DNA from 4 places in the Vibrio coralinecrosis genome. Region 4 is predicted to be linked to each of the others. Evidence: predicted binding sites of a transcription regulator. Region 4 holds the regulator's gene; each other region holds the start of a gene.
What was found. The regulator PurR, encoded in region 4, represses purine synthesis genes. The targets are predictions, from matches to a motif close to TNANGNAAACGTTTNCNTNA.

Region 1: the regulator PurR is predicted to act here: its motif matches at 4,162-4,181, upstream of CTT30_RS00590 (NCS2 family permease).
Region 2: the regulator PurR is predicted to act here: its motif matches at 5,845-5,864, upstream of glpX (class II fructose-bisphosphatase).
Region 3: the regulator PurR is predicted to act here: its motif matches at 4,765-4,784, upstream of CTT30_RS05020 (inosine/guanosine kinase).

Annotation. Positions count from the first base shown of each region.
Region 1 is NZ_CP024627.1:128,582-136,850, forward strand. It holds gene pyrE (orotate phosphoribosyltransferase) at 18-659, opposite strand; gene rph (ribonuclease PH) at 778-1,494, opposite strand; gene CTT30_RS00585 (YicC/YloC family endoribonuclease) at 1,665-2,531, shown strand; gene CTT30_RS00590 (NCS2 family permease) at 2,594-3,964, opposite strand; purine riboswitch at 4,021-4,120, opposite strand; gene gmk (guanylate kinase) at 4,534-5,157, shown strand; gene rpoZ (DNA-directed RNA polymerase subunit omega) at 5,285-5,557, shown strand; gene spoT (bifunctional GTP diphosphokinase/guanosine-3',5'-bis pyrophosphate 3'-pyrophosphohydrolase) at 5,598-7,721, shown strand; gene trmH (tRNA (guanosine(18)-2'-O)-methyltransferase TrmH) at 7,788-8,269, shown strand, end outside.
Region 2 is NZ_CP024627.1:199,550-207,818, forward strand. It holds gene CTT30_RS00940 (LPS O-antigen chain length determinant protein WzzB) at 1-1,118, shown strand, start outside; gene CTT30_RS00945 (co-chaperone GroES) at 1,312-1,602, shown strand; gene groL (chaperonin GroEL) at 1,678-3,324, shown strand; gene CTT30_RS00955 (nucleotide sugar dehydrogenase) at 3,513-4,682, shown strand; gene glpX (class II fructose-bisphosphatase) at 4,777-5,784, opposite strand; gene zapB (cell division protein ZapB) at 6,088-6,330, shown strand; gene metF (methylenetetrahydrofolate reductase) at 6,408-7,298, opposite strand; gene metL (bifunctional aspartate kinase/homoserine dehydrogenase II) at 7,515-8,269, opposite strand, start outside.
Region 3 is NZ_CP024627.1:1,092,058-1,100,326, forward strand. It holds gene CTT30_RS04990 (chalcone isomerase family protein) at 1-281, shown strand, start outside; gene CTT30_RS04995 (DUF3833 domain-containing protein) at 283-819, shown strand; gene purB (adenylosuccinate lyase) at 904-2,274, opposite strand; gene hflD (high frequency lysogenization protein HflD) at 2,424-3,041, opposite strand; gene mnmA (tRNA 2-thiouridine(34) synthase MnmA) at 3,068-4,189, opposite strand; gene CTT30_RS05015 (hypothetical protein) at 4,383-4,652, shown strand; gene CTT30_RS05020 (inosine/guanosine kinase) at 4,860-6,164, shown strand; gene CTT30_RS05025 (H-NS family histone-like protein) at 6,257-6,664, opposite strand; lysine riboswitch at 7,271-7,453, shown strand; gene CTT30_RS05030 (Na+/H+ antiporter NhaC family protein) at 7,569-8,269, shown strand, end outside.
Region 4 is NZ_CP024627.1:2,165,527-2,173,795, forward strand. It holds gene mukF (chromosome partition protein MukF) at 1-712, opposite strand, end outside; gene cmoM (tRNA uridine 5-oxyacetic acid(34) methyltransferase CmoM) at 715-1,506, opposite strand; gene elyC (envelope biogenesis factor ElyC) at 1,621-2,424, shown strand; gene torR (two-component system response regulator TorR) at 2,479-3,192, opposite strand; gene torD (molecular chaperone TorD) at 3,430-4,077, shown strand; gene purR (HTH-type transcriptional repressor PurR) at 4,294-5,301, shown strand; cyclic di-GMP riboswitch class I at 5,447-5,533, shown strand; gene CTT30_RS10100 (TfoX/Sxy family DNA transformation protein) at 5,718-6,311, shown strand; gene CTT30_RS10105 (IS4 family transposase) at 6,426-7,748, shown strand; gene CTT30_RS10110 (TVP38/TMEM64 family protein) at 7,885-8,269, shown strand, end outside.

The sequences.
Region 1 (8,269 bases), 1.3 Mb from region 4:
AGCTCTCTAGCGATATTTTAGATACCATATTCAGCGCGATAAGCTTTAACAGCTTCAAGGTGTTCCGTCGCATTACCTTTTTCTTCAAGGTAAGTCACCAAGTCACCTAGGCTAACAATCGAAATCACAGCACAACCAAAGTCACGCTCGACTTCTTGAATCGCAGACAGCTCACCCTTGCCCTTCTCTTGGCGGTCGATTGCCACTAAAACACCCGCTAGGTCAGCACCATTGGCTTTAATGATTTCCATTGATTCGCGGATTGCCGTGCCAGCAGTGATCACATCATCTACCAGCATGATGCGCCCCTCAAGTGCACTACCGACTAAGTTACCGCCTTCGCCATGGTCTTTCGCTTCTTTACGGTTGAAGCAGTATGGCGTGTCGATATCATGATGATCGGCCAAGGCTACGGCTGTTGTCGTCGCAATTGGGATGCCTTTGTACGCTGGGCCAAATAGTACATCGAACTCAATTGCAGAATCCGCCAGTGCCGCTGCGTAAAAACGACCGAGACGCGCTAGGTCACGACCAGTATTGAAAAGACCAGCGTTAAAGAAGTAAGGGCTCTTACGGCCAGATTTTAAAGTAAATTCGCCAAATTTTAGGACTTCTTTCTCTAATGCAAACTCAATAAATTCACGCTGGTATGCTTTCATCACTTTCTCTCTAAATAAAAGGTCTAGTTGTCTAGACGGTTTATAAACACTAATGAACTATCTCCTAAAGAAATGGAGATAAAAAAATAGCTTCCAAATGGAAGCTATTTAATAACAATCAATTTTCTAACGCCGCTTTCTGCGCCGCTACAATTTCGCTAATGCCTTTGGTCGCCGACTCCAGCAGCGTCATCAGCTCAGCATGAGTAAAGGGTTCGCCTTCTGCTGTGCCTTGAACTTCGATCATACGGCCATCTTCCGTCATCACCACATTCATATCAGTATCGGCTGCGGAGTCTTCGGTGTACTCAAGGTCACACAGAATGTCTTCACCTAAGATGCCCACAGATACAGCAGCCACATGGCCCTTCATCGGATTAGCTTTTAATTTGCCTTTCTCAACTAGGTGTTGGAAAGCATCCGCCATTGCGACACTCGCGCCAGAGATAGACGCAGTACGTGTACCTCCATCAGCCTGAATCACGTCACAGTCAACCGTCACCATGATTTCACCCATTGCTTCTAGGTCTACGACAGCACGAAGACTGCGAGCAATCAGGCGTTGGATTTCCATCGTACGGCCGCCTTGTTTACCGCTTGCGGCTTCACGGCGCATACGTGAATGCGTTGAACGAGGTAGCATGCCGTATTCAGCGGTTACCCAGCCTTTACCTTGACCTTTTAGCCAGCGAGGGACGTTTTCTTCAACGGTCGCATTACACAGCACTTTAGTATTGCCGAATTCAACCAGCACAGAGCCTTCTGCATACGCAGTGTAGTTACGAGTAATTTTGATTGGGCGAACTTGATCCGCCTTGCGATCGTTTGGACGCATGGGCATCTACCTTAGTTATCTATCTGCTGATAGGGGGAGACGAATTTGGTTGGAGCAGGATTATAGCGAAGTTTAGTAGACAAAGCTATGTGGATTCCTTCAGCTAAGCACCAGTGCATGTGCTACTATTGGCTCGCGTTATTTTCACAGATAATAAACAGGAAAATTCGATGATCTACAGTATGACAGCCTATGCGCGTAAAGAGGCGAAAGGTGATTGGGGTACAGCAGTATGGGAGATTCGCTCGGTAAACCAGCGTTACCTTGAGACCTACTTCCGTCTGCCAGAGCAGTTCCGCGGCTTGGAACCTGTATTGCGCGAGCGTTTTCGTAAGCGCCTTGCACGCGGTAAAGTCGAGTGTGCACTTCGATTTGAAGCCAACCCTGCAGCAAAAGGTGAGTTGACCATCAACGAAGATCTGGCGAAGCAAGTGATCAGTGCCGCTAACCAAGTGATGGCTTTATCTGGCGATGAGAGCCGTTTAAATCCTTTCCAGATCATGAACTGGCCTGGAGTGATGGAAACACCAGAGCAAGATATGGACGCCGTCAATAAAGACCTGATTGCGGCTTTCGATGCCGCATTGAGCGACTTTATCGAAGCCCGTGGTCGTGAAGGCGACAACATGAAGGCGCTTATTGAGCAGCGCTTAACGACTATTTCTGAAGAAGTCGTGAAAGTACGCGCGCGTATGCCGGAAATTCTAGAATGGCAACGTGAGCGCCTGTTTTCGAAGTTTGAAGATGCAAAGGTAGAACTCGACCCATCACGAGTAGAGCAAGAGCTTATCCTGCTGGCGCAAAAATCAGACGTAGCCGAAGAGCTTGACCGCCTAGATTCACACGTAAAAGAAACCACTAACATCATGAAGAAAGGGGGCGCAGTCGGACGTCGTCTCGACTTTATGATGCAAGAGTTCAACCGTGAGTCCAATACCTTAGCCTCTAAGTCTATTAGTACGGACATCACTGCGTCTGGTGTTGAGCTGAAAGTGCTCATCGAGCAAATGCGTGAACAGATCCAAAATATTGAATAGGTTGACCTATGCTATGCAGCCCCCACTCTTGGAGTGGGGGCTTTTTTTTAATCTAAATCTGATTAAAGCAGGATCAAATACATCAAGAAGAGTGCGGATAGGGCGTAAATCACCGGATGAACTTGCTTACCTTTGCCGGCGACGACCATAGTAAATGCGTAGCTGATGAAGCCCATCGCCATGCCGTTGGCTGGTGAGAAACTCAGTACAGTGAACATGATGGTAAAGAATGCCGCAATGCGCGACTCTTTTTGCTCCCAGCTGATTTGTCCTAACCGTCCAATCATGTAGATGCCAACCACAACCATTGCTGGTGCTACCATCGCGGCTGAGAAAATAGAAAACAGCGGGTATAGGAATAATGAAAGCAGGAATAGCCCTGCGACCATCACAGCGGCTAATCCGGTTTTTGCTCCCTGAGAAGAGGCGATGCCTGACTCTGAAAATGCCGTGATGGAGGTGGTGCCTAAAACGGAACCAATCACTGTCCCACCCGCATCTGCGACCAAAGCAGAGCGTGCATTCGGTACTTTACCATCCTTATCAATGATCCCTGCATCACGCCCAACACCAACAATCGTGCTCAGACCATCAAAGAAATCGACGATGAGGAAAATAATCACAATAAACAGCAGATCGAACATTTTGTCTGCGGTCAGTCCAGAAAAGTCAAAGACGGCACCAAAACTACTCGCTAAGCTTGGTGGGGCAGAGACAAATTGTTCTGGAATCGGCGCGTTATTGGTACCCATTATCATGTCTGCAAAGACTGTTAACACTATGGCTGTAATGAACGAAATAAAGGTCGCTAATTTGATATCACGGACCATGCATCCCAGAGCGACAAAAATACTGATGTACGCAATGATGACTTGTGGATCTGTCACCTTGCCCATACTGACGAGAATGATGGGGTTAGAAACAATAATGCCAGCGTTTTTTAGGCCGAGAAAGGCAATGAATAAACCAAGCGAAACGGTGATCGCCAGTTTCAGATCCTCTGGTATCGACTCAATCATCGCTTTGCGGATATTGGTCATCGACAAAATCAGGTACAGTACACCGGAGAGAAAAATGCCAAACAGGGCTTCGTGCCATACCAATGCCACCGAGCTACTCAGCAACATACCTTTGAAAAAGCCATTCATGCTCATTCCCGGTGCCAACATCACAGGGTAATTGCCCCAAATGCCCATAATTAACGTGGCTGCTGCGGCTGCAATGGCTGTCGCGGTAAAGACTGCGCCTTTATCCATACCAGGAATACTACCTAGAATGGCGGGGTTCACCGCCAGAATATAGCTCATCGCCAAAAAAGTAATGAAACCCGCGTACAACTCAGTACCTAGGGTCGTTTTACGTTGAGTAATTTTAAATACTGATTCCAGCACACCGGATTGATTCTGGCTTTTCAGGGTTGATTCGACACTCACAATGAAACCTTTAAAAGTGGGGATAAACAGGCAACGGGTTCAATGCTGTAGCAGAAGAAAAGTAGTATAGCGACTGTAGTCACCGAGATAGGCTCAATGGTAGAAACGTCTAATCCATTTCATCAGACATATACAGCATTTAATCGTTTGCGCGGATTGTAAGGATCTTGAGTGAAATCTCAATGCTTTTATAAAAATTTAGCAAACGTTTGCTTTTGGCGAGAAGAGCTCGCTAAGCTCACGCAGGTACTTGAGAGTAACCCCTTGAGTATAACTTCCCTATGAAGATTCTTGCGGCTGGCTTCCTTTAGCGTCGTGGTTTATGTAGTGAACTCTTGTTTGAGCGCTTCCACTGGTTTTTTCAGTCCCGCATCAACATCAATTGGCACCACGAAAATGGCACAACCACGCACTCAAATACTTGTGAAGATCCTTAGGATCATGCTACTCTTCGCCTCCATTTTTCTGACCTAATTTTCACCACTTCGGTGATCCTGCAAGGTCGGTGCTATCTTTAACATGTCGGCTTGTTAAGCTGGCAAGATCAAACCAAACGTGGAATTGTACCTATGGGCAAAGGCACTCTTTATATTGTATCTGCACCAAGTGGCGCTGGTAAATCGAGCTTGATTTCCGCCATGCTGGAGACCAACCCGACTTACGCAATGAAGGTGTCTGTTTCACACACTACACGTGGCATGCGTCCGGGTGAACAAGATGGTGTCCATTACCATTTTGTCCAGAAAGAGTCCTTTGAAGAGTTGATCGAGCAAGGCGCATTCTTGGAATACGCCGAGGTGTTTGGTAATTACTACGGTACATCGCGTCCATGGATCGAAGAAAACCTCGATAAAGGTATCGATGTTTTCCTTGATATTGACTGGCAGGGTGCACGCCAGATCCGTGAACAAATGCCACAGGCACAAAGCATCTTTATATTGCCGCCATCGAATGGTGAACTTGAGCGTCGCCTCAATGCTCGCGGCCAAGACAGCGATGCTGTGATCGCTAAACGCATGGCTGAGGCAAAATCAGAGATTTCACACTACAGCGAATACGACTATGTGATCGTCAATGACGATTTCGATAGCGCACTGATGGACTTTAAAGCCATCATACGTGCAGAAAGATTGAAGCAAGATAAGCAAGCTGCTAAATATAAAGGCATGCTTGACGCGCTTTTAGCAGAATAAACCGGCTTGTTAACAAGCTGTTTATCAAGAAATACTGTCTCTGCCTACTCTGATCTAGACACTGGGAACACAGAGACTGTATAATTTCTCGTCATACAAAATTTTAGTTAACTAATTTGGAGTCCTCATGGCACGCGTAACTGTTCAAGACGCTGTTGAAAAAGTTGGCAACCGTTTCGACCTAGTTCTCATTGCGGCTCGCCGCGCTCGTCAAATGCAAACTGGCGGTAAAGATTCACTAGTGCCAGAAGAGAACGATAAGGCAACGGTTATCGCCCTTCGCGAAATCGAAGAAGGCCTGATCACGAAAGAAATCCTTGATGCTCGTGAGCGTCAGGAGCAGCAGGAACAAGAAGCAGCAGAGCTAGCAGCCGTAAGCAGCATTGCTCACAGTCGTTAATCTGACGTCCTTCTCATCAACTATCTTCCGGGCCTAAAGTTTGTATCTATTCGATAGCCTAAAAGACGTTGCCCAAGAATACCTATCAGAGCCTCAAGTTGAGGCTCTGCGTCAATCTTATGTGGTAGCGAAAGACGCTCATGAAGGGCAAACCCGCTCCAGCGGTGAACCTTATATCATCCATCCTGTTGCTGTTGCTCGAATCTTGGCCGAAATGCGCCTTGATGTCGAAACACTGCAAGCCGCTCTACTTCATGATGTTATTGAAGACACAGAAGTCACTAAAGAAGAGTTAGAAACTCAATTTGGCACCACAGTGGCTGAGTTGGTTGATGGTGTATCTAAGCTGGATAAGCTTAAATTTCGTGATCGCAAAGAAGCTCAGGCTGAAAACTTCCGCAAAATGGTTCTTGCTATGGTGCAGGACATTCGCGTTATTCTGATCAAGCTTGCTGACCGTACGCACAACATGCGCACGCTCGGTGCATTACGCGCGGACAAAAAACGCCGTATCGCTCGTGAAACCCTGGAGATTTATTCTCCGCTTGCGCATCGTCTCGGTATCCATAACATCAAAACGGAACTCGAAGAGTTAGGTTTTGAAGCCCTTTACCCGAACCGCTACCGTGTTCTTAAAGCCGTGGTCAAATCGGCGCGTGGTAATCGTAAAGAGATGATCCAAAATATCCATAGTGAGATTGAAGGACGTCTTGAAGAGGTTGGGCTGAAAGCACGCGTATTTGGTCGAGAAAAAAACCTGTTCTCCATCTACAACAAGATGAAGACCAAAGAGCAACGCTTCCACACCATCATGGATATTTACGCTTTTCGTATTGTGGTTGAAGATGCCGATACTTGTTATCGGGTACTCGGACAGGTTCATAGCTTGTACAAGCCGCGTCCGGGGCGTGTAAAAGACTACATCGCGGTACCCAAGGCTAATGGTTATCAGTCCATTCATACTTCGATGGTTGGCCCGCATGGGGTACCTGTCGAGGTGCAGATCCGCACCGAAGACATGGACCAGATGGCAGATAAAGGGGTGGCGGCACACTGGTCTTACAAAGGGAATGGTGATCGTACTGGTACTACGGCGCAGGTGAAGGCTCAGCGTTGGATGCAAAGCCTGCTTGAGCTTCAGCAAAGTGCGGGTAACTCGTTTGAGTTCATCGAAAATGTGAAATCGGATCTGTTCCCGGATGAAATCTACGTCTTCACACCGAAAGGACGCATTGTCGAGCTGCCTGTTGGCGCAACTGCGGTTGATTTTGCTTATGCCGTCCACACTGATGTGGGTAATACTTGTGTAGGTGCTCGTGTTGACCGTAACCCTTATCCACTCAGCAAATCGCTGAAAAATGGTCAGACGATCGAAATCATTAGTGCGCCAGGAGCGCGTCCGAATGCGGCTTGGCTCAACTACGTGGTGACTTCACGTGCTCGCACGAAGATCCGCCAAGTGCTGAAAACCATGCGCCGTGAAGAGTCGGTGACACTTGGCCGACGTCTGCTCAATCATGCCTTGGGTGACCTGTCTCTTTCGGATATTGATGAAGAGAACATCAACCACGTCCTGTCAGAACTGAAAGTCGATAGCGTTGAGGACTTGCTAGCCGATATTGGCCTTGGCGAATTGATGAGTATTGTTATTGCCCGTCGTCTACTTGGTGATGTTGAGGAGCTGACTCAAGTTGAGCAGGCTGACAGTAATAAACCGAAGAAGAAGCTGCCAATTCGTGGTGCGGAAGGCCTGCTACTGACATTTGCTAACTGTTGCCATCCAATTCCTGACGATCACATCATTGCTCATGTTTCTCCTGGGCGAGGGCTGGTTGTTCATCGTGAAACGTGTCCAAATGTGCGCGGCTACCAGAAAGAGCCAGATAAGTATATGGCAGTGGAATGGTCAGAAGATTATGACCAAGAGTTTATCACTGAGCTATATGTCGATGTCCAAAACCGTCAGGGGGTGTTGGCCGAGCTGACCAATGTGATCTCCAAAACAGGTTCGAATATCCATGGTCTTTCGACGGAAGAGAAAGATGGTCGATTGTATACGGTGACGGTATTACTGACGACCAAAGATCGTGTTCATCTTGCGGGTATCATGCGTAAGATCAAGGCAATGCCGAACGCACTAAAAGTACGTCGCCGTAAAAACTAGCGGTATATTCATCGAGCAAAACGCCCTTGAAATTACGGTTTCAGGGGCTTTTATTTTACTATCATTATGAACTTAGAACGTTACAACCGAATTCAACAAGTCCTCAAGTCTCGGCAGGCTGATCTGACTTTCTGTCTTGAAGAAGTGCACAAACCTAATAATGTTTCCGCAGTTATCCGTACCGCTGATGCGACGGGAATTCATAAGATTCATGCTGTGTGGCCCAATGATATGCGCACGCTTAGCCATACTTCTGCGGGAGCACGAAACTGGGTTGAAGTCGACACTCACGATACGATTAGCAAAGCCGTCAAAACGCTTAAAGAGCAAGGTATGCAGGTTCTAGTGACGAACCTGTCTGACAACGCGGTTGACTTTCGTGAGATTGACTACACTCAGCCGACGGCGATCATTCTAGGGAGCGAAAAAATTGGCGCTTCTGAAGAAGCAAAGCAACTGGCCGATCAAGATATCATCATTCCTATGATGGGCATGGTCCAGTCGCTTAATGTCTCGGTTGCCAGTGCTGTCATCATGTACGAAGCTCA
Region 2 (8,269 bases), 1.3 Mb from region 4:
CTCAAGAACAGCAATACTCACCTCAAATACCCTCTTCGTTTCAAAGCAATGATGAGATTGACCTAAGAGAATTATTCAAGGCTCTTTGGGGTGGGAAGCTGATCATTATTGCTACAACAGTTTTATTTGCGATAGCAGCGGTGGCTGTTGCATTGAATTCTCAAGAGTGGTGGTCTTCAAAAGCAAAAGTAGGTTGGGCGCAAGCGCAAGACATATCTGCATACAGGCAACAAGTGAAGCAGTTTCAGCCTGTTTTTGACATTTATCAAGACGATGGAACGGTTTTGGTGAGTGAAGAGCTTGATGAGTTAACTGATCCTGAGGTGCTATTTGGCAGGTTTGTTAGTGCTTTCAACTCGAGTGATAATAAGCGCCGCTTTTTGGACTCAAGTGAAGAGTTTCAGCAGTTTAAAGAAAAAATTAATGCTGAACTAAGTGGTGAGGCATTAATTAAAGCGAGGAGAACTCTCTATTCCGAATGGTTTGATAAGATTGTTGCTAAAGAAGAAAACTCTAAAAATAAGCGGACGCCTTATAATATCAGTTTCCAGTCAACGACAAGTGAAAGCAGCTATCTACTGTTAGTGAATTATATTAAAGCGATTAAAGCTAAAGTACATCAAGATGCATTGAGTAATTTAAAGGCAATAGTATCAGCGAAAAAAAATGAGTTGGTACAACAAAAAAGAATCCTAGAAGTGCAAGCGAAGAACAGCTTACTCGTTGAGGCGGATAAGTCTCGCTATGCATTGAGTATAGCGCAAGCGGCAGGTATCACATCCCCGATTCAATCTCATGATAGTAGAGAGATTTTCGATATTAATATGGGGTCAAAAGCTCTAGCCGCTAAATTAGATGTACTAAGTTCAATAAAAAACTTAAGCGTTATCGAACCTCGTCTTCAACAAGTTAATGCAAAACTGGAAATGTTGGATAACCTCAAAGTTAACCGCTCAATCCAGTTTCAAACCTTCCGTTTCTTAGAGGATGTTGAGCAGCCGATTACGCGTGATAAACCTAAACGTACTCTTATAGTAATCCTAGGTACCTTACTTGGTGGTATGTTGGGTGTGGCTATCGTGCTGATACGCTTCGCCTTCCGCCGAGAGCTAGATTAAATAGAGACCGACTTCTAGCTGGATGACCTCCTAGTCATCCGGCTTTTTCATTCTCAATAGCATCTAAGACCTAAATCACACAAAAATTCCTCCTTCCCCCTTGGGTTTCTCTTATCCGTCCTCATATAGACATCATTAGGCTGTTATGGCCATTCATCATGTAAATATGGAAACTAATCAGGAGAGACGACCGATGAACATTCGTCCATTACACGACCGAGTTATCGTAGAACGCCAAGAAGTTGAATCTAAGTCTGCTGGTGGTATCGTTCTAACTGGTTCTGCTGCAGAGAAATCAACTCGCGGTGTAGTTCTGGCTGTGGGTAAAGGCCGCATTCTAGAAAATGGCTCTGTGATGCCACTGGACGTTAAAGTTGGCGACACTGTTATCTTCGCTGAAGGTTACGGTACTAAAACGGAAAAAATCGACGGTAAAGAAGTGCTAGTGATGTCTGAAAATGACATTATGGCTATCGTTGAGTAATAGCAATCATTGAGTAATTTTTTGCTCAGGTTCAAAGACAAATCAAAACGAAGAATTTAGAAAAGGAAACTAAAGATGGCTGCTAAAGACGTTAAATTTGGTAATGACGCACGTATTAAAATGCTAGAAGGCGTCAATGTTCTAGCGGACGCAGTAAAAGTAACACTAGGTCCTAAGGGCCGTAACGTAGTTCTAGACAAATCTTTCGGTGCACCAACTATTACTAAAGATGGTGTATCTGTTGCGCGTGAAATCGAGCTTGAAGACAAGTTCCAAAATATGGGCGCGCAGATGGTTAAAGAAGTCGCTTCGCAAGCAAATGACGCTGCAGGTGATGGTACAACAACGGCAACAGTGCTTGCTCAGGCTATTGTTAACGAAGGTCTAAAAGCGGTTGCTGCTGGAATGAACCCAATGGATCTTAAGCGCGGTATAGACAAAGCCGTAGTTGCTGCAGTTGAAGAGCTAAAAGCGCTATCGGTTCCATGTGCAGATACTAAAGCGATTGCTCAGGTAGGTACTATTTCTGCTAACTCCGATGCAAGCGTTGGTAACATCATTGCTGAAGCGATGGAAAAAGTGGGTCGTGATGGCGTTATCACAGTTGAAGAAGGTCAGGCTCTGCAAGACGAGCTAGACGTAGTGGAAGGTATGCAGTTCGATCGCGGTTACCTATCACCTTACTTCATCAATAACCAAGAGGCAGGTTCTGTTGATCTAGAAAACCCATTCATTCTTCTGATCGACAAGAAAGTTTCAAACATCCGTGAGCTTCTTCCGACTCTAGAAGCTGTAGCAAAAGCGTCTCGCCCTCTACTTATTATCGCTGAAGATGTAGAAGGTGAAGCACTAGCAACGCTAGTTGTGAACAACATGCGTGGTATCGTGAAAGTGGCGGCAGTTAAAGCGCCAGGCTTCGGTGATCGTCGTAAAGCAATGCTTCAAGACATCGCTATCCTAACAGGTGGTACGGTCATTTCTGAAGAAGTGGGTCTAGAGCTAGAAAAAGTGGTTCTTGAAGACCTAGGCCAAGCGAAACGTGTTGCGATCACTAAAGAAAACACTACTATCATCGATGGTGTAGGTGAAGAAGCAATGATCTCTGGCCGTGTTGCTCAAATCCGTCAGCAAATCGAAGAAGCGACTTCAGACTACGACAAAGAGAAGCTGCAAGAGCGTGTTGCTAAGCTAGCTGGTGGTGTTGCAGTCATCAAAGTTGGCGCTGCGACTGAAGTTGAAATGAAAGAGAAGAAAGATCGCGTAGAAGACGCTCTACACGCGACTCGCGCTGCAGTTGAAGAAGGTGTAGTAGCTGGTGGTGGTGTAGCATTAATCCGCGCAGCTTCTAAGATCACTGAACTTCAAGGTGATAACGAAGAGCAAAACGTTGGTATCCGTGTTGCTCTACGTGCAATGGAAGCACCAATCCGTCAAATCACTATGAACGCAGGCGATGAAGAATCAGTGGTTGCCAACAACGTGAAAGGTGGTGAAGGTTCTTACGGTTACAATGCGGCAACTGGTGAGTACGGTGACATGCTTGAGATGGGTATCCTAGACCCAACAAAAGTCACTCGTTCTGCACTTCAGTTTGCGGCATCAGTGGCTGGCCTAATGATCACAACAGAAGCGATGGTTACGGATCTACCTCAGAAAGATGCACCTGCGATGCCTGATATGGGTGGCATGGGCGGTATGGGTGGTATGGGGGGGATGATGTAATTACCCGTGAGCTACTTAGCTTAATAAGTATAAACGGAGACTTTGGTCTCCGTTTTGTTTTGCCACAAAATAGCTTAGACATCGGTGTTAACAGTAACTCCACCTGTATGTGGTGTTATTATGTCTGAGTTTTCTAATGCAAATGGAAAGAGGACTGATTTTTCCATCGATTTATAATGGAGTGCGTTGTGAAAGTTGCGGTTGTTGGTACAGGTTATGTTGGTCTATCAAATGCGATGTTGTTATCTCAAAATCATCAAGTGGTTGCTTTAGATGTGATTGAGCAAAAGGTGGAACTGTTGAACAACAAAATATCCCCGATTGCTGATACCGAAATAGAAGAATTTTTGATAAATAAATCATTAGATTTTGAAGCAACGACAGATAGGGAGTACGCCTATGTCGGTGCCAAATTTGTAATTATAGCTACACCAACAGACTATGATCCAGAAACCAATTACTTTAACACTTCATCAGTAGAATCTGTTATTAAAGATGTGATGGAAATAAACCCTCAAGCAGTTATGGTTATCAAGTCTACGGTACCCGTTGGGTATACAGAGAGAGTTAAACAAGATCTGCAATGTAATAATCTCATCTTTTCACCAGAGTTCCTACGAGAAGGTAAAGCGCTTCACGATAACCTATATCCTTCGAGAATTATTGTCGGCGAACAGAGTGATCGTGCTCGTGAGTTTGCAAGTTTACTTATTGAAGGAGCCAAAAAACAAGATATTGAAGTGCTACTAACCAACTCGACAGAAGCTGAAGCTGTTAAGCTATTCTCTAATACTTACCTAGCAATGCGCGTAGCTTACTTTAACGAGTTGGATTCTTACGCAGAAGCGCATGGGTTAGACGCTCGTCAAATAATACAAGGCGTTGGCTTAGATCCTAGAATTGGTAATCACTATAATAACCCTTCATTTGGGTATGGTGGTTATTGTTTGCCCAAAGATACGAAACAACTTCTAGCTAACTACGAAGATGTCCCTAATAACATAATCGGAGCTATAGTTGAGGCTAATCGTACACGTAAAGACTATATCGCTGAATCAATCTTAAAGCGTAATCCTCACACAGTGGGCATTTATCGACTAATTATGAAGTCGGAATCAGATAACTTTAGAGCTTCTTCTGTTCAGGGGATTATGAAAAGACTTAAAGCTAAAGGTATTTCAGTGATTGTCTATGAGCCTGTTTTGAAGGAACCGGAGTTCTTTAATTCAAAGGTCTATCAAAGCCTAGAGGAGTTTAAGTCTACAGCGGATGTCATCGTCTCAAATAGGATGGCGGATGAGCTTCTTGACGTTGTTGATAAAGTTTATACAAGAGATCTGTTTGGCTCCGACTCTTAGTCACAGTAGTGATTCAAACGGAGCCTTTAGGCTCCGTTTTCATATCTGATTTATAAGCAGAGGTTTATTTACTATCAAATAACTCTGCTAGAGGTTAGAGAATAATCTCTCTTACTTCAGCATCTTTGCGCTCAAGATAATGGGTGGATTTAATGCGGCGAATGGTACGGCAGTGACCTCGGATAAGCAGTGTTTCTGTGGTAGCAATGTTACCTTGGCGAGTAATGCCATCCAGCAGATCACCTTTAGTAATACCAGTTGCTGAGAAGACCACATTATCACTCTTCGCCATGTCTTGCATGGTGAGTACGACATTGGCTTCTACACCCATTTCTTTACAGCGTGCTAGCTCTGCCGTGCCATAAATTCGGTTTTCTTCTGTATCGCCTTTAACTTCATGACGAGGCAGTAAACGGCCGTGCATGTCACCATCCAGAGCACGGATGACTGCAGCAGACACCACCCCTTCAGGTGCGCCGCCAATGCAGTACATTACATCGACTTCGCTGTCTGGCATGCAGGTTAAAATAGAAGCCGCTACGTCACCATCGGGTACAGCAAAGACACGTACTCCCATTGCCTGCATCTCCGCAATCACCTGATCATGGCGGGGTTTAGCCAGTGTAATAACGACCAAAGTATCTAGGGTTTTATTTAGTGCTTGGGCGATATTCTCTAGATTATCTCTCAGTGGTTTGTTGAGATCGATGCAGCCCTTCGCACCAGGCCCAACAACCAACTTTTCCATATACATGTCTGGTGCTTTAAGGAAACTGCCTTTTTCACCTGCAGCGAGGACTGCTAGGGCATTTGATTGACCCATAGCTGTCATGCGTGTCCCCTCAATAGGGTCAACTGCGATATCGATGTCATCACCGCCTAGGCCAACATTTTCTCCAATATATAGCATGGGGGCGTCGTCAATCTCGCCTTCACCAATTACGATTTCGCCACTGATCTCTGTTTTGTTAAGTAAGATTCGCATTACTTCAACGGCAGCACCATCGGCCGCATTTTTGTCACCTCGTCCTAGCCATTTATAACCAGCCAGTGCGGCGCCTTCAGTTACTCGGGAAAATGCCATTGCTAAATCGCGTTTCATGAGGACTCCAAATCTAGAGAATAGGGGAATGAATTAAACGCGCAGGATTTTAGCACATTCGTAAGTAAACGTTTGCTATTTTAGGCTAGTGAGATTGAACTCGATCAAAATGAGGTGCAAATCGCCAAAAAAATTACCCGCAACACTTCTCCGTCAGTACATTGTCAATGTATGCTGTTTTTTTGACCGAATGATACGAAATATAGAATATAGGGCGTGTTTATCACTCTCTGCCTAAGTAGAATGAGAGTATTAGGTGGAGAAAGCTCTTCACAATAACCGGACAATACAAGGTAGGCTAAGATGTCTTTTGAAGTACTAGAAAAACTAGAAGCGAAAATCCAAACTGCAGTTGACACCATTGCACTTCTACAAATGGAAGTGGAAGAGCTGAAAGAAGAAAAAGAAAAGCTAGCTGTAGAAGCTAATGAGCTTCGCTCTAGCCGTGAAGAGATTGAACAGAAAGCACAGCAAATGCAGCAAGAGCACTCTGCATGGCAGGAGCGTATCCGTAATCTGCTCGGTAAGATGGACGAAGTCGAATAAGTCCTGTCTTAATGAGAAAAGGGTTGGCTTGTGGCCAACCCTTTTACGTTTGAGAGGAAGAGGAGTTACCAGACAGGTTACACTTGAGGACGTACACCTAGTGTATGGCAAAGTGCATAGGTCATCTCTGCACGGTTTAGTGTGTAGAAGTGGAAGTCTTTCACACCTTCACGGCTCAGCACTCGAATCATATCGATTGCTTGGCTTGCACCAACCAATTGACGCGTGGTTGGATCATCATCCAGACCTTCAAACTGTTTTGCCATCCAGCTTGGTACTTTGACATTGTTTTGTGCGGCAAAGCGTGACGCTTGCTTAAAGTTAGAAACCGGCAAAATACCTGGTACGATTTCAACGTCGATACCCGCTGCAACACAGCGATCACGAAAACGTAGGTAGCTTTCGACGTCAAAGAAAAACTGAGTGATAGCACGGTTTGCTCCCGCGTCCACTTTGCGTTTTAAGTTGAGCAAATCGGCTTGAGCACTTTTTGCTTCAGGATGCACTTCTGGGAAAGCAGCGACGGAAATATCAAAGTCATGACGCTCTTTCAGCAGTTCTACCAGATCGGAGGCGTACATTTCTGGCTTACCGCCACCCGGTGGGATGTCACCACGAAGGGCGACAATGCTCTCAATACCATTTGCCCAGTAATCATCCGCAATGCGAACTAACTCTTCGCGTGACGCGTCAATACACGTTAGGTGAGGAGCGGCGATTAGGCCGGTTTCTGCCTTGATTTCTTTAATGATGGAGTGAGTGCGGTCACGTTCACCCGAGTTGGCTCCGTATGTAACAGAAACGAACTTAGGTTTTAGTGTTTTGAGGCGATGGACAGAGTTCCACAATGTTTCTTCCATTTTTTCACTGCTTGGTGGAAAAAACTCAAATGACACATTGATGTTGTCAGAAAGCTCGGCGATATTTTGATTTAAGGCATCAATATGGCCTGCGTGTGTGTATCCCATCTTACTCTCTCCATGTGGTAACCAAGACCACGAAAACTCAAATTCCTCAAATCGACGTTTAGACGTCTATATGTCCACAGGATGTATTGAATACGATTTAAAGTCAACAATACGATTATGAATTTTTCTCAAGTTAAATATTAGACGCTTTCAACTTGAAAGGTGAATAGTTGTGCGGGAAAGAAAAAGCGCAGCTGAGGGCTGCGCTAAAGTCGATTATAAGAAGCTGGAAAGTAAGTTGAGATCGGACTGAATCGCACCTGCGGTTACTTCTCGACCAGCGCCCGGGCCGCGAATGACTAGAGGGTTATCCTTGTACCATTTACTTTCGATGGCAAAGATGTTGTCACATGGCAGCAAGTTAGCTAATACATGTTCTTTGCTAAGTGCCTCAACTCCCACGGTTGCAGAACCGTTCTTTTCCAACCTAGCAACATAACGAAGTACTTTATCTTCACGCTGAGCTTTTTCTAAACGTTCAGCTAATAGCTCACTTAATAGTTGGCTATTATCGAGGAAGTCATCGAGAGATAACTCTGCGAGTTCAGAGGGAACTAGGCTTTCGACTTTGACGGCTTCAGGCTCGAGGTCGAGTCCTGCCTCACGAGCAAGGATAACCAATTTTCGCATAACATCGGAACCGTCGAGATCGCTACGCGGATCGGGTTCAGTTAACCCCTGCTGCCAAGCGAGATCCACCAGCTCAGCAAAAGGGACACTGCCATCATATTGTTGGAATAACCAAGATAACGTGCCGGAAAAAATTCCGGATAGGGCATGAATATCATCACCACTCTCACGTAGATCTTTGACGGTATGATTAATGGGTAAACCTGCCCCGACTGTTGCATTGTACAGCCAGTAGCGGTTTATCTTGGCAAAGGCATCTTGCACTTGATGATAATAACTGCTGGACGCAGAGCCGGCGACCTTATTCGCCGAGATAAGGTGCATGCCTTGTTCTGCAATCT
Region 3 (8,269 bases), 1.1 Mb from region 4:
TTAATGCCACCAGAGAGCAGTGGGAGAAACTTGGCTATTCTGACACTGGCCCATGGGTTACTCAGTTAGAAAAAATCTTCCCAGATATCAAAGATGGACAGCAACTGACCTACGTATCCGATGGTGATAAAGGACGTTTCTACTTTTCTTCTCATCAAGAAAAAAATCAGTGGATTGGATCGATTACGGATCCGAAGCTCAATGACGCGTTTCTTGCGATCTGGCTATCTCCTCAAACGCAATACCCAAAGCTTAGACAAGACTTAATTGGAGCTAAGTAGCATGCGAAAAATGAAAACGGCCATCATCGGTGTACTTTTAACGATACTTATCGGCTGTTCGACAGAAGTTTCTGAATATAAAGGAAGTACGCCAGCTTTTAATCTATTTGAGTACTTTGATGGTGAAGTGACCGCTTGGGGAATGGTTCAAGATTATACCAATAAACAGCAGCGCCGTTTTAAGGTTGACATCGTTGGCACTATTAATGGAGATACCATAACTCTCGTTGAAGATTTTGTGTTTGATGATGGTGAGCTTGACCAGAGAATTTGGAAAATTAAGCGATTAAGTGACAGCACTTATGAGGGGGAAGCGGGGGATATATTGGGTATTGCACAAGGTAAAGAAGTAGGTAATGCGCTCCACTGGGTATACGACTTTGAGCTGACCCTTGATGATTCAAAGGTGAAGGTCACTTTTGATGATTGGTTATTCAGACAGGACGATCGACATGTATTTAATATCACCAGTATTCGTAAGTTGGGTGTTGAAGTCGGTCAAATCACTTTGTTCTTTCAAAAACGGACACCGAATTAACTCGATAGCTTTCAGGTAATTGGGAGTCAAAAAGAAAGGGTTGACGTTGTTACGTCAACCCTGTTGTTTTTATACCGTGTTCTATTACAGCTTATCTGTCAATTCAATCGCTTGACCGATGTAGTTAGCTGGCGTCATCTCTTTCAGACGTGCTTTCTCGTGCTCAGGAAGCTCAAGACCATCGATAAAGTGACGCATTGCTTCGCCATCTACACGCTTACCACGAGTTAGCTCTTTTAGCTTCTCGTATGGTTTTTCGATACCGTAGCGACGCATTACTGTTTGTACTGGTTCTGCAAGAACTTCCCAGTTTTGGTCTAGCTCTGCAAGCAGTGCTTCACGGTTAACTTCTAGCTTGCTGATACCTTTCAGAGTAGAAGTGTATGCGATGATCGCGTAGCCAACACCTACACCTAGGTTACGAAGAACCGTAGAGTCAGTTAGGTCACGCTGCCAGCGAGAGATAGGCAGTTTTTGTGCTAGGTGGCCGAATACCGCGTTTGCAAGACCAAGGTTGCCTTCTGAGTTTTCAAAGTCGATTGGGTTAACTTTGTGAGGCATTGTGGATGAGCCGATCTCACCGGCGATCGTTTTCTGTTTGAAGTGACCCAGTGCAATGTAGCCCCAAATGTCACGGTCGAAGTCGATTAGGATAGTGTTGAAGCGTGCAACAGCATCGAATAGTTCAGCGATGTAATCGTGCGGTTCGATTTGGGTTGTGTACGGGTTCCAAGTCACGCCTAGAGACTCAGTGATAAACTCTTCAGAGAATTGGTGCCAATCTACTTCTGGGTAAGCAGAAAGGTGAGCGTTGTAGTTACCTACAGCACCGTTGATCTTACCTAGGATTTCAACGTTAGCGATCTGCTTGTATTGACGCTCCATACGGTACGCCACGTTCGCCATTTCTTTACCCATAGTAGATGGAGAAGCAGGCTGGCCGTGTGTACGTGATAAAAGAGGGATGTCACGGTATTCAACAGCAAGTGCTTTAATAGCATCTATGATGTTTTTGATTTCAGGAAGAATCACTTCGTCACGAGCTTCTTTCAGCATTAGAGCGTGAGACGTGTTGTTGATGTCTTCTGATGTACATGCAAAGTGGATGAACTCGTTTACCGCGTGAAGCTCAGGAATACCAGCTACTTTCTCTTTTAGAAAATACTCAACCGCTTTAACGTCGTGGTTAGTGGTACGTTCGATTTCTTTGATGCGCGCTGCGTCCTCTTCCGAGAAGTTTGCTGCTAACTCATCAAGGAACTGGTTTGCTTCTGCACTGAAAGCTGGTACTTCTTTGATTGCATCAGTGGCTGCTAGCTTTTGCAACCAACGAATTTCAACGATAGAGCGGTACTTTAGAAGGCCGAACTCGCTAAAAATGCTGCGAAGTGCAATGGTCTTACTTCCGTAACGGCCGTCTACTGGCGAAACAGCAGTCAATGCTGACAGTTCCATGATGTTCTCCTGAATTGAGTGTCTAAATTTCGTGAGCTTTATACCAATAACTTACGCAATTGTCACGCACATTGCGCAAACGTTTGCTTTGGGTTTGTTCTGGTAGAAAAAATACGCTCGCGTCGTGACGCGAGCGGTATGATTAAGTCTTACATTCTGGCGAGTAGGATTTGAGCTTGTTCAACCATCTTCTTACGCCCAAAGATAAGGTGACGGCGCTTGCCTCCGACTTGACGCCAAAGCACTGCGCTTCGAATACCCGATAGCAGCAATGCTCTAACCTTGTGCTGGTTACCTGTCTGCTGTAGGACAGAAGGGGTACCAGTGACTTGGATTCTAGGACCAATTGGGCTAATGACATCGAGATAGATACTGGCCAAGTTGCTGATCATTTGGTCGTCAAGCAACTCAAAGTGATCAAGCTGTCTTTCGATCATCTGGATACGATCACCAAGTTGAGACATTGCATCGTTACGGCCACTCAGCTTACGTTCTAACGCCATCAGGCTAATAATGTAGCGAGTAATTTCACTACCAGTAGGGGTACTATCAATGCCTTTTACTAGGCACTCAAGTCCTAGCTTTAAATCCGACTCACGACCATAAACACTAACGGTGTTGCTTGGGTTAATGTTGAGGATCGCTTTTAGTGACGTTTCAAACGCATCAGAGTCACAGTGACCATTTTTCGCGACCTGTTGAACCAGAGCGACAGCTTGGCAAATTCCTGCAAATGCGATGGTGCGATCGTAAAGTGCGTTAGCCACGTAGTAATACTCCTAAATGCGTTGAATTAAATTCGTTCTTCAATGATGCCGCCACCTAAGCAGACATCGTCTTTATAAAATACCGCTGACTGACCAGGAGTCACGGCGACCTGGGGATCGTCGAAGATTACTTTGATCGTTTCATCATCAATAGGGATGAGAGTACATGGAATATCTGTCTGACGGTAACGCGTTTTCACGCTGCACTGAACAGGTGCTTTGATGACTTCACGGTCTACCCAGTGTAGTTGAGAGGCAATTAGCCCTTGAGACTTTAGTAATGGATGATCAGCGCCTTGAACTGCGATAAGTACGTTACGCTTTAAATCTTTATCAGCAACGTACCAAGGATCTTCATTGCCGCCACCACCTTTCTGGCCACCAATATGCAGGCCTTTACGTTGTCCCAAAGTGTGATACATCAGACCTTGGTGCTCACCGATCACTTTACCTTCCGGTGTTTCGATCTTACCTGGTTGTGCCGGTAAATAGCGTGACAAGAAGTCGGTGAATTTACGCTCACCGATGAAGCAGATTCCGGTTGAGTCTTTTTTCTTAGCGGTAATCAAATCTTGCTCTTCTGCAATACGACGTACTTCAGGCTTTTCTAGTTCACCGACAGGGAAAAGACTGCGAGCGATTTGCTCACTGCTGAGTGTGTACAAGAAATAGCTTTGATCTTTATTACCATCAAGGCCACGAAGCATTTGAGGTTTTTCGCCGTTTTCAGGGAAAGTACGGCGTACGTAGTGACCCATTGCGATGTAGTCGGCATCGAGCACTTCATCGGCGAATTCAAGAAAAGCTTTGAACTTGATTTCTTTGTTACAAAGGATATCTGGGTTAGGGGTGCGGCCAGCTTTGTATTCTGCCAAAAAGTATTCAAAAACGTTGTCCCAGTACTCTGCAGCAAAGTTGATGGTGTGCAGATGAATACCTAGCTTGTCACAAACGGCTTGAGCGTCAGCCAAATCTTCTGCAGCAGTACAGTATTCTTCGTTATCGTCTTCCTCCCAGTTCTTCATGAACAGTCCTTCGACCTGATAGCCCTGTTGTTTCAGAAGATACGCGGAAACGGATGAGTCGACACCGCCAGACATGCCGACGATAACTTTCTTTTTACTGTTGTCAGTACAGTTCTCAGACATTACTAAACACCACACAATTTAACTGGAGGCAGATCTTAACAGAAAGCGTTTCGAGGTGACAGTTCCGAGATCGAACTCACACTTCGATTTTGCTGCAATTTTACTCGCACGTAACTGAAATCTACGATTTTATGACTATAGACAGCCTATATATGGCATAGTTGACGAAATTCAAGTTAAACAAGGTGTAAACATGAGTGATGATAACCAATTCATGTCGGAAGCAGAGCTGATTGAGATTGTTGAAAATCAGCTTGAAGATGGTAAGCCGCTGAAGGTTAAAGAAACGCTAATGCGATTGATGATGACGGGAACACCAAAAGACGAAGCCATAGCGATGATGGCTTGTGCTGTTTCGATTGAAATATTTGATGTCATGAAAAACGAGGGTAAATTCAACTTAAAGCGCTACTCTGAGCACTTAGACAGGCTCCCCGATATAGGGTTTATGGAAGGCGAATAAGCCTCCATTTAGGTACCCAATGTGCCACTCAAATAGAGCTGGCATATTTTTCATACAGACCCTTGAAGGGTTTTATGAGTCCCTCTTATTTATTACATCAAGATTAAATTTTAGTGGCAAACGTTTGCTATAATTCCAGTTATTGCCGCGTTAGGTAGTGCGAGGTAGAATCCGGCATCCTTTCATCCCTTACTCAGAATATTTGTTATGAAGTTTCCTGGCCAACGAAAATCTAAGCACTATTTTCCTGTGCATGCGCGTGACCCTTTAGTGAGTCAATCTCAAGAAAGCAAGAAAATGTCCAGCACGCACATTATTGGTATTGACCAAACTTTGGTCGATATTGAAGCGAAAGTAAGCTCGGAGCTTATTGAGAAATACAAGCTGAGTAAAGGTCACTCATTAGTCATAGATGATGCTACTGCAGAAGCGCTTTATAATGAGTTGAAAGATAATGCCCTCATCACCAATGAATATGCTGGTGGGACGATCGGTAATACACTTCATAACTATTCTGTTCTGGCCGATGATCGTTCAACACTTTTGGGTGTCATGAGCCAAGATATTAAGATCGGAAGTTACGGCTTTCGCTATTTATGCAACACTTCAAGCCGGATGGATTTGAATTACCTTCAAGGTGTTGATGGTGCAATTGGTCGGTGTTTTGCTCTCATTTCTGATGATGGTGAAAGGACGTTTGCTATTAGCGAAGGTCAGATGAATCAATTACATCCAAGTAGTATTCCTGAAACGATTTTCGAGAATGCCTCTGCTTTAGTATTAACCGCCTATTTAGTGCGTTGCAAAGAAGGTGATCCAATGCCGGAAGCGACGATGAAAGCCATTGAATATGCGAAGAAATACAATGTGCCAGTCGTTCTTACTCTCGGAACGAAATTTGTGATTCAAGATGATCCTGTATTCTGGCAAGACTTTTTGCGTGACCACGTTAGCGTCGTAGCAATGAATGAGGATGAAGCTGAGGCGTTAACCGGTGAGTCCGATCCGTTAGCGGCGTCAGATAAGACATTGGAGTGGGTAGATTTGGTTCTCTGTACCGCCGGTCCTGTGGGTCTATTTATGGCAGGTTATACTGAGGAAGCGGCCAAGCGTCAGACTTCTCTACCATTACTTCCAGGTAGTATTGCTGAATTTAATCGTTTTGAATTTAGTCGTCCAGCAGCGAAAGCGGCCTGTGAGAACCCAATTAAGGTGTATTCGCATATTTCACCTTACATGGGGGGGCCAGAAAAAATTAAAAATACTAATGGGGCAGGTGATGCAGCATTGTCCGCGTTATTGCATGATATGGCTGCGAATAAATACCATAAAGAAAATGTGCCTAATTCAAGTAAGCATGCACATACATTCTTGACATATTCGTCATTCTCTCAGGTTTGCAAATATTCGAATCGTGCTAGTTATGAGGTTTTAGTTCAGCATTCACCACGCCTATCACGAGGCTTGCCAGAGCGTGAAGATAGTTTAGAAGAAGCATATTGGGAACGTTAATTCAGTAATAATTAATTACAAAAAAACCTCGCATAGCGAGGTTTTTTTTACAATACAAAAGTGTTTATTAAAAACACTTCTATAAATTTCAATTAGATCAGGAAGTCATCAAGTGATTTACCTGCATCTAGCTGTTCTTGGATTGCTGAAGGTGTACGACCTTGACCTGTCCATGTTTTTTCTTCGCCGTTAGCATCTACATATTTGTATTTTGCTGGGCGTGGAGCGCGTTTTGATTTCTGTTTACCAGTAGCTTCACCTGCTAGAGCTGAAATAACCATGTCTTTATCTAGACCTAGTTGCTTAATTTGCTCAGCAATATCTGCCAATTTTGCTTCTTGTGCTGCTTTGGCTTCACGCTCTGCTTCTTCCGCTTCTTTTCGTTCAGCTACAACAGTTGATAATTTGTCTAGAGCTTCCTCTAGTTGTTCCAAGGTAAGCTCACGCGCAAATGCTCGTAGGCTACGAATGTTTAATAGAGTTTTTGTTAGTTCCGACATGTAATTTCCCACTTAATTAAGGAGCCGATGAAATAAATATTAAACCCGTATTATTCGCAATACAATATTTTCCAGTTAAATTGTTATAAAAACTATTAATTAATCGCCTAAGGATTAGAGTAATGAGACCTTTCTTATTAACTGATGAATTCTTGTTGCATAGAATATCGTTGGTTTTGTGATTTTGACAATACTGATAGAGGATAAGTTTCATACACTAATGATATTTATTTTATATCATAAAAATAAGTTGGATTATCCTTTTGTCATGACATTATCAAGATAGTAACAAATCTTCTTTAATTCATATTTTTTCTCACTAAATGCTGATTTTTTTCTTCACTTTACGAGCGTAATCGAAGATGTACATCGAAAAGACCGAGTTGATGAATAAATAGGAAGGGTCATCGCTCGCCCATTATGATATTAGTTGAGCTTAAATGGTATGAGCAGAAACTTTATGCACAGAAGAAGAAAAATCATTAATGCTTAATTGGGTAAGATGTATTGCAATGGGGCTTTCGATCAGTACAATGGGCGCCACCTAATGCGATGTGTTGGTTAAATTGTTGTTAAAATTGTTTTTCAGTAGTTTAAAATATCAACTGTCGCGGTAGAGGTGCGAAATAAATCAGTAGTATTTGTTGGGGTGATGCCAATGAACAGATATGAAAGGTTGTTTTGCCGAAGTGAGTATTCATATCAACGGTGCTTGCTGGGGTTACACTCGAAAGGGGTAACACTGCCATAGTCTATAATTTTGTAAAACTATGGAGCGCTACTGTAGGGCAGGGTGGAGTTTTCGCTTCCCTTTCGCTTAGTTCAACATAAATTGTTTGATACTCATTTCTTTCAATTTATCTGCAGTAGATCTCTAACCATTGATTACTGGTTTTTGAAGATCATGAATTTAATTGATTTTGCAACATCTCCGATTTCTTTGCTACCTCCATTGGTTGCACTGAGTTTGGCGATTATTACTCGTCGTGTACTGGTGTCTTTAGGTGTGGGTATCACTTTGGGCGCTGTCCTTCTTAACGATTACTCTCTGGGTAATACACTCAGCTATGTAGGCTCAACGGTATCGAGTGTCTTCATTGAAGACGGCGGTATTAATACATGGAATATGAGTATCGTTGGTTTCCTACTTTTACTTGGTATGATGACGGCGTTACTGACGTTATCGGGTGGTACCCGTGCTTTCGCCGAATGGGCGCAATCGCGCGTTAAAAGTAAACGTGGTTCCAAATTACTCGCGGCTTTTCTAGGCGTATTTATTTTTGTTGATGACTATTTTAACAGCCTAGCCGTTGGTGCGATTTCTCGTCCTGTCACAGACCGCTTCTATGTGTCTCGAGCTAAATTGGCTTACATCTTAGACTCAACAGCAGCACCAATGTGTGTGATTATGCCTGCATCAAGCTGGGGCGCGTATATCATGACGATTATTGGTGGCATTCTCGTTTCACATGGCATTACTGAGTATTCCGCTCTTGGCGCATATGTGCGTCTTATTCCAATGAACTTCTATGCGGTATTTGCATTGCTGATGGTGTTTGCCGTTGCTTGGTTTGGCCTTGATATTGGTAAAATGCGTAATCACGA
Region 4 (8,269 bases):
TTTGAGTTTGTAGCTCGTCACTAGCGGCTTGTAACGTATCTTGCAGTTCTCGTAACGTACTAGACGTTTCAGATAACAACTCTTCACAGTTATTGATCGCTTCACGCCAATCTTTGTTAAGCAGCTCAGCAATCTGCACTTTGACTGATTGTTGCTGCTCATCCATAACACGTTGGTTGAGATCAATTTGATCGAATATCTCACCCACAGAATATTTGAGCACGCCATAAACATTCTTTTTCCAGTGCCCCGGCGTTCCGCCTTGCTGAGCAGATTCAATCGCTTTCGCCATTTCATCCGCCACCATCGACAATTGGATAGAGAGGCGTAATTTAGAAAACTCACGATGGCGAACATAATAGTCCGTAATCCCAATCGCGAGCGGCGACAAGCGATAAATGCTCGCGCCATCGTTCACTTCACTGGTAAAACGGCTAATCAGCCTCTGCTTTACCATCTCATTAATTGCGTTGTTAGCCCGGAAAGCAGACGCTTCTCCGGTATCCTCAAATAATCGAGTGACGATAGTAAATGCGTCGTGCAATTCACCTTCACCCAATTCTTCATCAAACCTCTCATTGCTAAGGACTGCAATAGCGATGAGAAATGCGAGACGTTCAGTCGGCAGGTTTAATGAGAAATCGTGCTGCTTTACCCAGCCAACCAATTCATCAATGGGTTGCTCAGCAGCGTTGAGAATCATCTCACTCATTATTATTCCTGTTCTTCTTTCTTTTTGGCCCATACATGTATGTATCGGCCTAGCGAGAGATAGGGCTCTTGTCGACACAGCTGTCGCTCAAGTGCTACCACATCTTCTGTCTTATAGTCGCCCATGTATTCTCTGTTTCCGATATAGTCACTGAAACAGCGAATACCAGCTTTGCCACAGATTTCAAAGCCAGCGTCTTCAATCCACTTATAGACCTCTTCTGGTTTAAGCCCTTTCTGCGGCTGTAACTTAAATCGTTTTCGATGCGGCATGCCCTCTAATACATGAGGAATATTGCCACATACGACATTCTTGTAGACCAGACCATGATGGTTGTAAAACATGATGGAAGCTGCACCCCCCGGTTTCACCTGCTTAAGCACCGTTTCTAAAGCGGGCTTAGGGTCTGCCAACCACTCCATCACCGCATGGAACATGACCACATCAACGGGCTGTTCCAGATGCTCTGCAATGTTCTGGACTGGCGAATGAATCAAGCGATACTGCTCAAGCAAGCCATTTTTTTCAATATCCTGCTTGGCTAGTTGCAGCATTTCCAAAGATAGATCACATAAAGCGACTCGATGTCCGAGTTTAGCCAGCTTTTGCGACATTTGTGCTAATCCACCACCTGCATCCAGCACATCGAGGCTTTTCCTGCTACCATTAACCGCACATAGTAGTTGTTCAAGTTCTTCCCAAACAATAACTTGGCGTATCTCTCCTTTATCGGAGCCGTAGATGTTTTTTACAAATTTGTGGGCAATATCGTCGAAATTGCGGTCTTCAGTCACGGCGGCTTAGGTTATCATGTCGAATCGTGCTGCTATTCTGTCATAAGAAAGGCAGATATAAAGAGGGATTCTCTTAAATTAAAATCAATTGGTGTTTTTTCGGACTATTTAAGTATGTTTGAGCTGAAAAAAGTGGTGTCATCCCTTTTAATGCCTTTGCCAGCAATGCTGATCATCGGTTTTTTAGGCCTGATGCTGATTATGTTTACAAGGAAGCAAAAAACAGGCTGTTTTGTTGTTCTATTCTCTTTCATTGGTATTTTTCTCATTGCATTCCAGCCAGTTTCTTCTCGTCTCCTGATGCCACTTGAGCGTCAGTATTCTGCGTTTTTTCCGGTCGATGAGACGATCGATTATGTCATGGTGTTAGGTAGTGGCCATGTTGTGGACGACCGAATCCCTCCCACGTCTGAATTAAGTCGCACCGGCCTGATGCGCCTGACGGAAGGGATACGCATCATGCGTATCTACCCAGGGTCTAAGCTGATTCTGTCAGGTTACGCAGGCGGTTCTGAAGTCAGTAATGCTCGTATGATGGCCAAAGTTGCGCTCGCATTAGGCGTTTCAAAGTCGGATATTATTCTGCTGGAAACTGCGAAGGATACTTGGGAAGAAGCAAGGCAAGCTGCTGCGTTTGTTAAGCGCAAAAAATTGGTCGTGGTCACTTCCGCCAGCCACATGAAACGTGCACTGAATGAATTCCATTCTGCCGGTCTTAAGCCTTACCCTGCGCCAACCAACTATTTGGCTCATGATAATGTCACTCAGGCGTGGGCTAAGTACACACCGAAAGCTGTCTATCTTGAGCAAACTGAGCGCTATTGGCATGAAACGCTGGGCCGCATCTGGCAATCGTTACGTGACTGGGCATCCGATTACGAAGAGAAAGCAGTACACGCTTCCGACAGTAACGTTTAATCAAATGAAAAATACCGAGGCATGCCTCGGTATTTTTTTGCTTATCTGTTTAGGTCAATCACCTGCAAACATGTACCCTTCGCCATGTACCGTGACAAAAATCTGCGGGTTCTTGGGGTCAAATTCCATCTTAGCGCGCATACGTCTTATTAGAACATCAATGGTGCGATCATTCGGCGCATCAACTCGATGGCTAATCATATTCAAGATACGTTCTCGGCTCAGGACTTGATTTGGGTATGATGACAAAGCAACTAGCAATTCATATTCTGCTTTAGTCAGCTTCACTGGCTCACCATTTTTACTCAATGCTCGACGCTGCACATCAAAGGTCCACTCCGCAAAACGTACAATATTGCCATCATCTTTTTTCTGCTCACTCAGCTCATCAGCACTTCGTACTGCCGATATACGCCAAAGGAGATTTTTAACCCGAACAAGCAGCTCTCGAAGTTCAAACGGTTTAGTGACGTAATCATCGGCCCCCATCTCAAGACCAACAATTTTATCAATGCTATCCGTACGTCCTGTAACGAGGATAATACCAATATCAGACTGACTGCGAAGCTCACGAGTGAGCATTAGCCCATCTTCACCAGGTAGGTTAATGTCAAGCATCACCAAATCAACCGCATGATTTTGCAGTGTATCGCGCATTTGCTCTCCACTTTCCGCTTCACTCACTTGGTAACCTTCATTCTGAAAGTAACCAACCAGTTTACTGCGAGTGGCGGCATCATCCTCTACAACTAATACGTGATAGCTCATTTACACCACTTAATTACATTTTGAAATTGTCTCTCATTCATTCTATTCATAATCAGTCACATTTCTAGCTTTTGACCGCTTTCAAACCAGAAAGGCGATGTTTTATTGATTCAAAACAAACCTCGCTTAGGCCATTAATAACTTTCCATTTTTGCACTCAATCTGAAACAACCGCCATTACCGCTATTCATTTTTATTCGTTAAACTGATAAATAGAATTTCCAGGAGTCTTAACCAATGCAAGAAATCAAAGCATTCAACGAAAAACGTGCTGAAATCTACTGGTGGTTATCCAGCCTGTTTGCCAAGGAGTTAACAGAGGAAAACCTCCAGCAGTATCACTCAGAAGAAATCCGTTCCTTTCTGACTGGGCTGGGAGAAAACCCTCATCTGAAGTCAGCCATAAACAAATTAGTCGATGCACTCAATCGTCTTATCGATCGCGAAGATGCCCAGCTCGAACTGGCCGCTGACTTCTGCGATTTGTTTCTAAAGTCAGACAAAGACTCAGCGCTACCCTACGCTTCCGTGTACATAGGCAAATCTGGGCTTCTCAATGATCAGCCTGCAACAGACATGGAACAGCTAATGGCCAAACACGGCATTGAAGTTGATAAAGCGCTGAATGAACCTGCGGATCACCTCGCGATTGAGCTCGACTTTTTAGGAAACTTGATTATCCGCTCCAACGAGTTAGAACAAGAACGCCACATGGAAGATGCTTTTATCGAACAGGAACAGTTTATTCATAAACATCTTTTAAGTTGGCTTCCACAATTCACTAGAAAGTGCCAAGCTTTAGATGAATTTGGGTTTTACGCGGCAACAGCTTCATTACTGATTGCGTTTCTTGAACTTGATTGCACCTATCTTAAAGGTGAATAACCTTATTGTTGATCTGTGATTTAAAACTTATCACACCTTCGTTTTTTATTTGCTCTTCTTCTGTTTGCGGTCTAGAATCGTGACCGCAAACGATAAAAATGAACGAACTAGAGACAAACCGCTGAATAAAGCGGTTTTTGTGTTTCTGATACTTTCTGCCGAATTATTCTACACTCTGAATATACTTCCTGGCAGTCATCGACAGGACAGAACCTTATGGCCACTATTAAAGATGTGGCACGCCTAGCTGGCGTGTCAACTACAACAGTTTCTCACGTGATCAATAAGACGCGCTTTGTTGCTGAAGCAACACAAGAAAAAGTCATGGAAGCCGTTGCCGAATTGAATTATGCACCAAGCGCGGTCGCACGAAGCTTAAAATGTAACAGCACTCGAACTATCGGTATGCTTGTTACCCAATCGACCAACCTATTCTTTTCTGAAGTCATCGACGGCGTAGAAAGCTACTGTTACCGTCAGGGCTACACATTGATCCTGTGTAATACTGGTGGCATTTACGAGAAACAGCGTGACTATATCCGTATGCTAGCGGAAAAGCGCGTAGATGGCATCCTCGTTATGTGTTCTGACCTCACAGAAGAATTAAGTGAGATGCTAGACCGCCATAAGGATATTCCAAAAGTGGTCATGGATTGGGGACCTGAAAGCTCTCAAGCCGATAAAATCATCGACAATTCAGAAGAAGGTGGCTACCTAGCGACTAAATATCTGATAGACAATGGCCACAAAGATATCGCTTGTCTCAGTGGTCACTTCGAAAAAGCTGCATGCCAAGAGCGCATCCAAGGTTTCCGACGAGCGATGGATGAAGCCAACCTCTCTGTCAACGAAAACTGGATTCTTGAAGGTAACTTCGAGTGTGATACCGCTGTATTGGCTGCCGATAAAATTGTCGCTATGGACAACAAGCCAACTGCCGTATTTTGTTTCAACGATACCATGGCATTAGGTTTAATGAGTCGACTTCAGCAAAAAGGTATTCGTGTTCCTGAAGATATTTCTGTGATTGGATACGACAATATTGAACTTGCCGAGTACTTCTCACCACCACTAACCACAGTCCACCAACCTAAACGTCGCGTTGGTAAAAATGCGTTTGAAATTTTACTTGAGCGCATCAAAGACAAAGAACACGAGAAGCGTGTATTCGAAATGCACCCTGAGATCGTTGTGCGCGATACCGTATACAACTTAAACAAATAGCATTAGCTGTCATCCGACTGATAGCTCAATCTATTGGTCGGACATATCATTTTAAAGCAATTTACTTGAACCAAGATCACATTTGATCAATCAAGATGTGATACTTACCTCAAATTTTATTTATCCTTAAAATGTTCGACTAATGCCACGAACAGGGCAAACCACTTCGAAAGAGTGGGACGCAAAGCTTCCGGCCTGACTCAGGAGACTGAAAGGTAGCGGGGTTGCCGATGGGCAAAGATGCAAACGATCCGTATCGTTTAAAACAACACTCTATAATCTTTCTAGAACTCAGGGATTAGCGAGTGAATTTTATTTCGGTATGACACCTTACTGACACTTTATCTGCATTATTTTGCTAATCTCTCGGACCTGAATTTGGTGGCGTATAATAATATACACCGAGATAACACAGCATGGATAAACCAATACTTAAAGACTCGATGCGACTTTTTGATCAGCTTGGTCGTATAAAGTCACGTTCGATGTTCGGTGGATTCGGAATCTTCGCAGACGACACAATGTTCGCATTGGTAGTTAACGATAAACTCCATATCCGCGCCGACGACAAGCTGGCTAATCAATTCAAATCTGAAGGCTTAGAACCCTACGTTTATAAAAAACGAGGCTTTCCCGTCGTTACCAAATATTTTGCTTTAACGGATGATGTAGCTTCTTGCCATACTCGTGCCCTTGCGTTGGCACAAAGTGCGTTGGCCATTGCCAAAAAAGAAAAAACATCGCAAGCGAAGACTCGACCAAATCGCCTCAAGGACTTACCTAACCTCCGCCTTGCAACCGAGCGAATGCTCAAGAAAGCAGGAATCGAGAGCGTGGAAAATCTAGAGGAAGCGGGCTCTGTAGAAGCGTTTAAAGCTATTCAGGCAACCCACTCAGCGGATGTTTCACTCGAACTGCTCTGGGCTCTAGAAGGGGCTATCAATGGCAAACATTGGTCAGTCATTCCTCCTGAGCGCCGTCAGGAGTTAGTCAATAAACTCAATAGTTAAGTCGCTAATTGTTTAAAAGCCAACCGAATAGGTTTAATGCCGATCGTTTTAGAGACTTGAACGATCCTGAGATCGTATGATAATCCCCACTAACAAAGTTAGTGGGGATTTTTTATGTTTGCTCAAGAGCTGCTTTTGGCACATGAGACTATCGAGGATGGTAAAAACTATGAGTCTGTAGTTAATGCCATTCAGCTTGAATGGATAGAACAAGCTTTGCTTGATACGTCTAAAGCAAGCATTAGAAGGCGACGCTTACCAGCGCAACAAGCCGTCTGGCTCGTCATTTGGATGGGATTGCAACGGAATAAATCAATCAAAGAAGTATGCAGTTCTCTTGACCTAGCTCTCCAACCTAAGCCTCAGGATTCTTGGTCTCGTGTTGCACCTAGCGTACTTACTGACTCTAGGCGACGTTTGGACGAAGCTCCTCTCGCTGCTTTGTTTAAAACCTCTATGGCGGCATGGGAGAGCGACGCGCTAGTAAAGGATAAGGCGCTAGGGCTAAACATTATGGCCGTGGATGGTACCACTTTTCGTTGCCAAGATTCAGAAGACAATGCGCAAGCGTTTGGATTCATTTCTCAAAAACATAAACCTTATCCTCAACTGCGCTTGGTCGGTCTGATGGCTACCGAGACACGTTTTATGGTAGGGGCTGCATTCGATGCTTGTCAGGTCGGTGAGACAACACTGGCACGCCGATTATTAGGAGACGTGCCAGCAAACTCACTCACATTGTTTGATCGTTGCTACTTTTCTGCCGACCTATTGATATCGTGGAATGCTGCTGCCTCCAATAGCCACTGGCTAACCCCTGTGAAACGCAAAGTAAGATATGAAGTTTTGGAGCGTTTTGCTGAAAACGACATGCTTATCTCTATGCCTGTTTCACAGCAAGCTCAGCGCAATAACCCTAATTTGCCGACTCATTGGCAAGCACGCCTCATCCTCTACAAAGACCCAAAAGGTGAAATTGAAGGCTTTATAACTTCACTGGTTGATCCTGAGAAATACTCATTAGAAGACTTATTGACTGTCTATTGGCAACGCTGGGAAATAGAAGAAGGTTACGGTGAGATAAAACAAACTCAGTTACAAAATGAAGTCACCTTGAGAAGTCGTTTTGCTGCTGGTGTTAGACAAGAGCTCTGGGGAATATTGCTGGCGTACAATTTGGTGCGCTTAGAGATGGTTCATATTGCTAAAGACGCTGAGGTAAGGCCAACTAGAGTGAGCTTTACAGCGGCAATAAATTTGATAGATACCCAGCTACGTTGGCTAGCGCTTAGCCCTGACGGAACTCTACCGAGCAAACTCAAGCAAATGAGGGAGAACATAAGTCACTTCATTTTACCGGATAAAAGGAAGGACCGAACGTATCCACGTTCAGTCCTTTTTGTCCCACCCAAATACCCATTTAGGTATAAGCGTTAATGCTTATCCGAACGGCATTAACCGAATAGGTTGGCTTTTTCATCGCTGATGAAATTTAATCTTTGCTAAACAGTTCTTATTTGTTAACAATTTTATTGAGCGCGTTTGCCTCAAGCTCAAAACAGAGGAAGTCGTTATGAATAAGAAGCTTGTGTTAGGTATCCTACTGGTTAGCCTGATTGCTTTTCTCGGAATCAATTTCGGACAATATCTAACATTAGAAAACGCCAAAGCTCAGCAAGCGGCGCTATCCGAATACATCAATAATAACTTTACATTGGCCGCCGTTACATACTTTCTGGCTTATATCGCTATTACCGCATTTTCAATTCCAGGAGCTGCCGTGGTTACCTTACTTGGCGCTGCGCTATTCGGCTTTTGGACCAGCTTACTGCTCGTTTCCTTTGCCAGCACCATAGGTGCGACCTTGGCATTTTTAAGCAGCCGTTTCTTACTCAGAGACTGGGTACAAAGTAAGTTTGGTGACAAATTGAAGGCCATTAACCAGGGTGTTGAGCGAG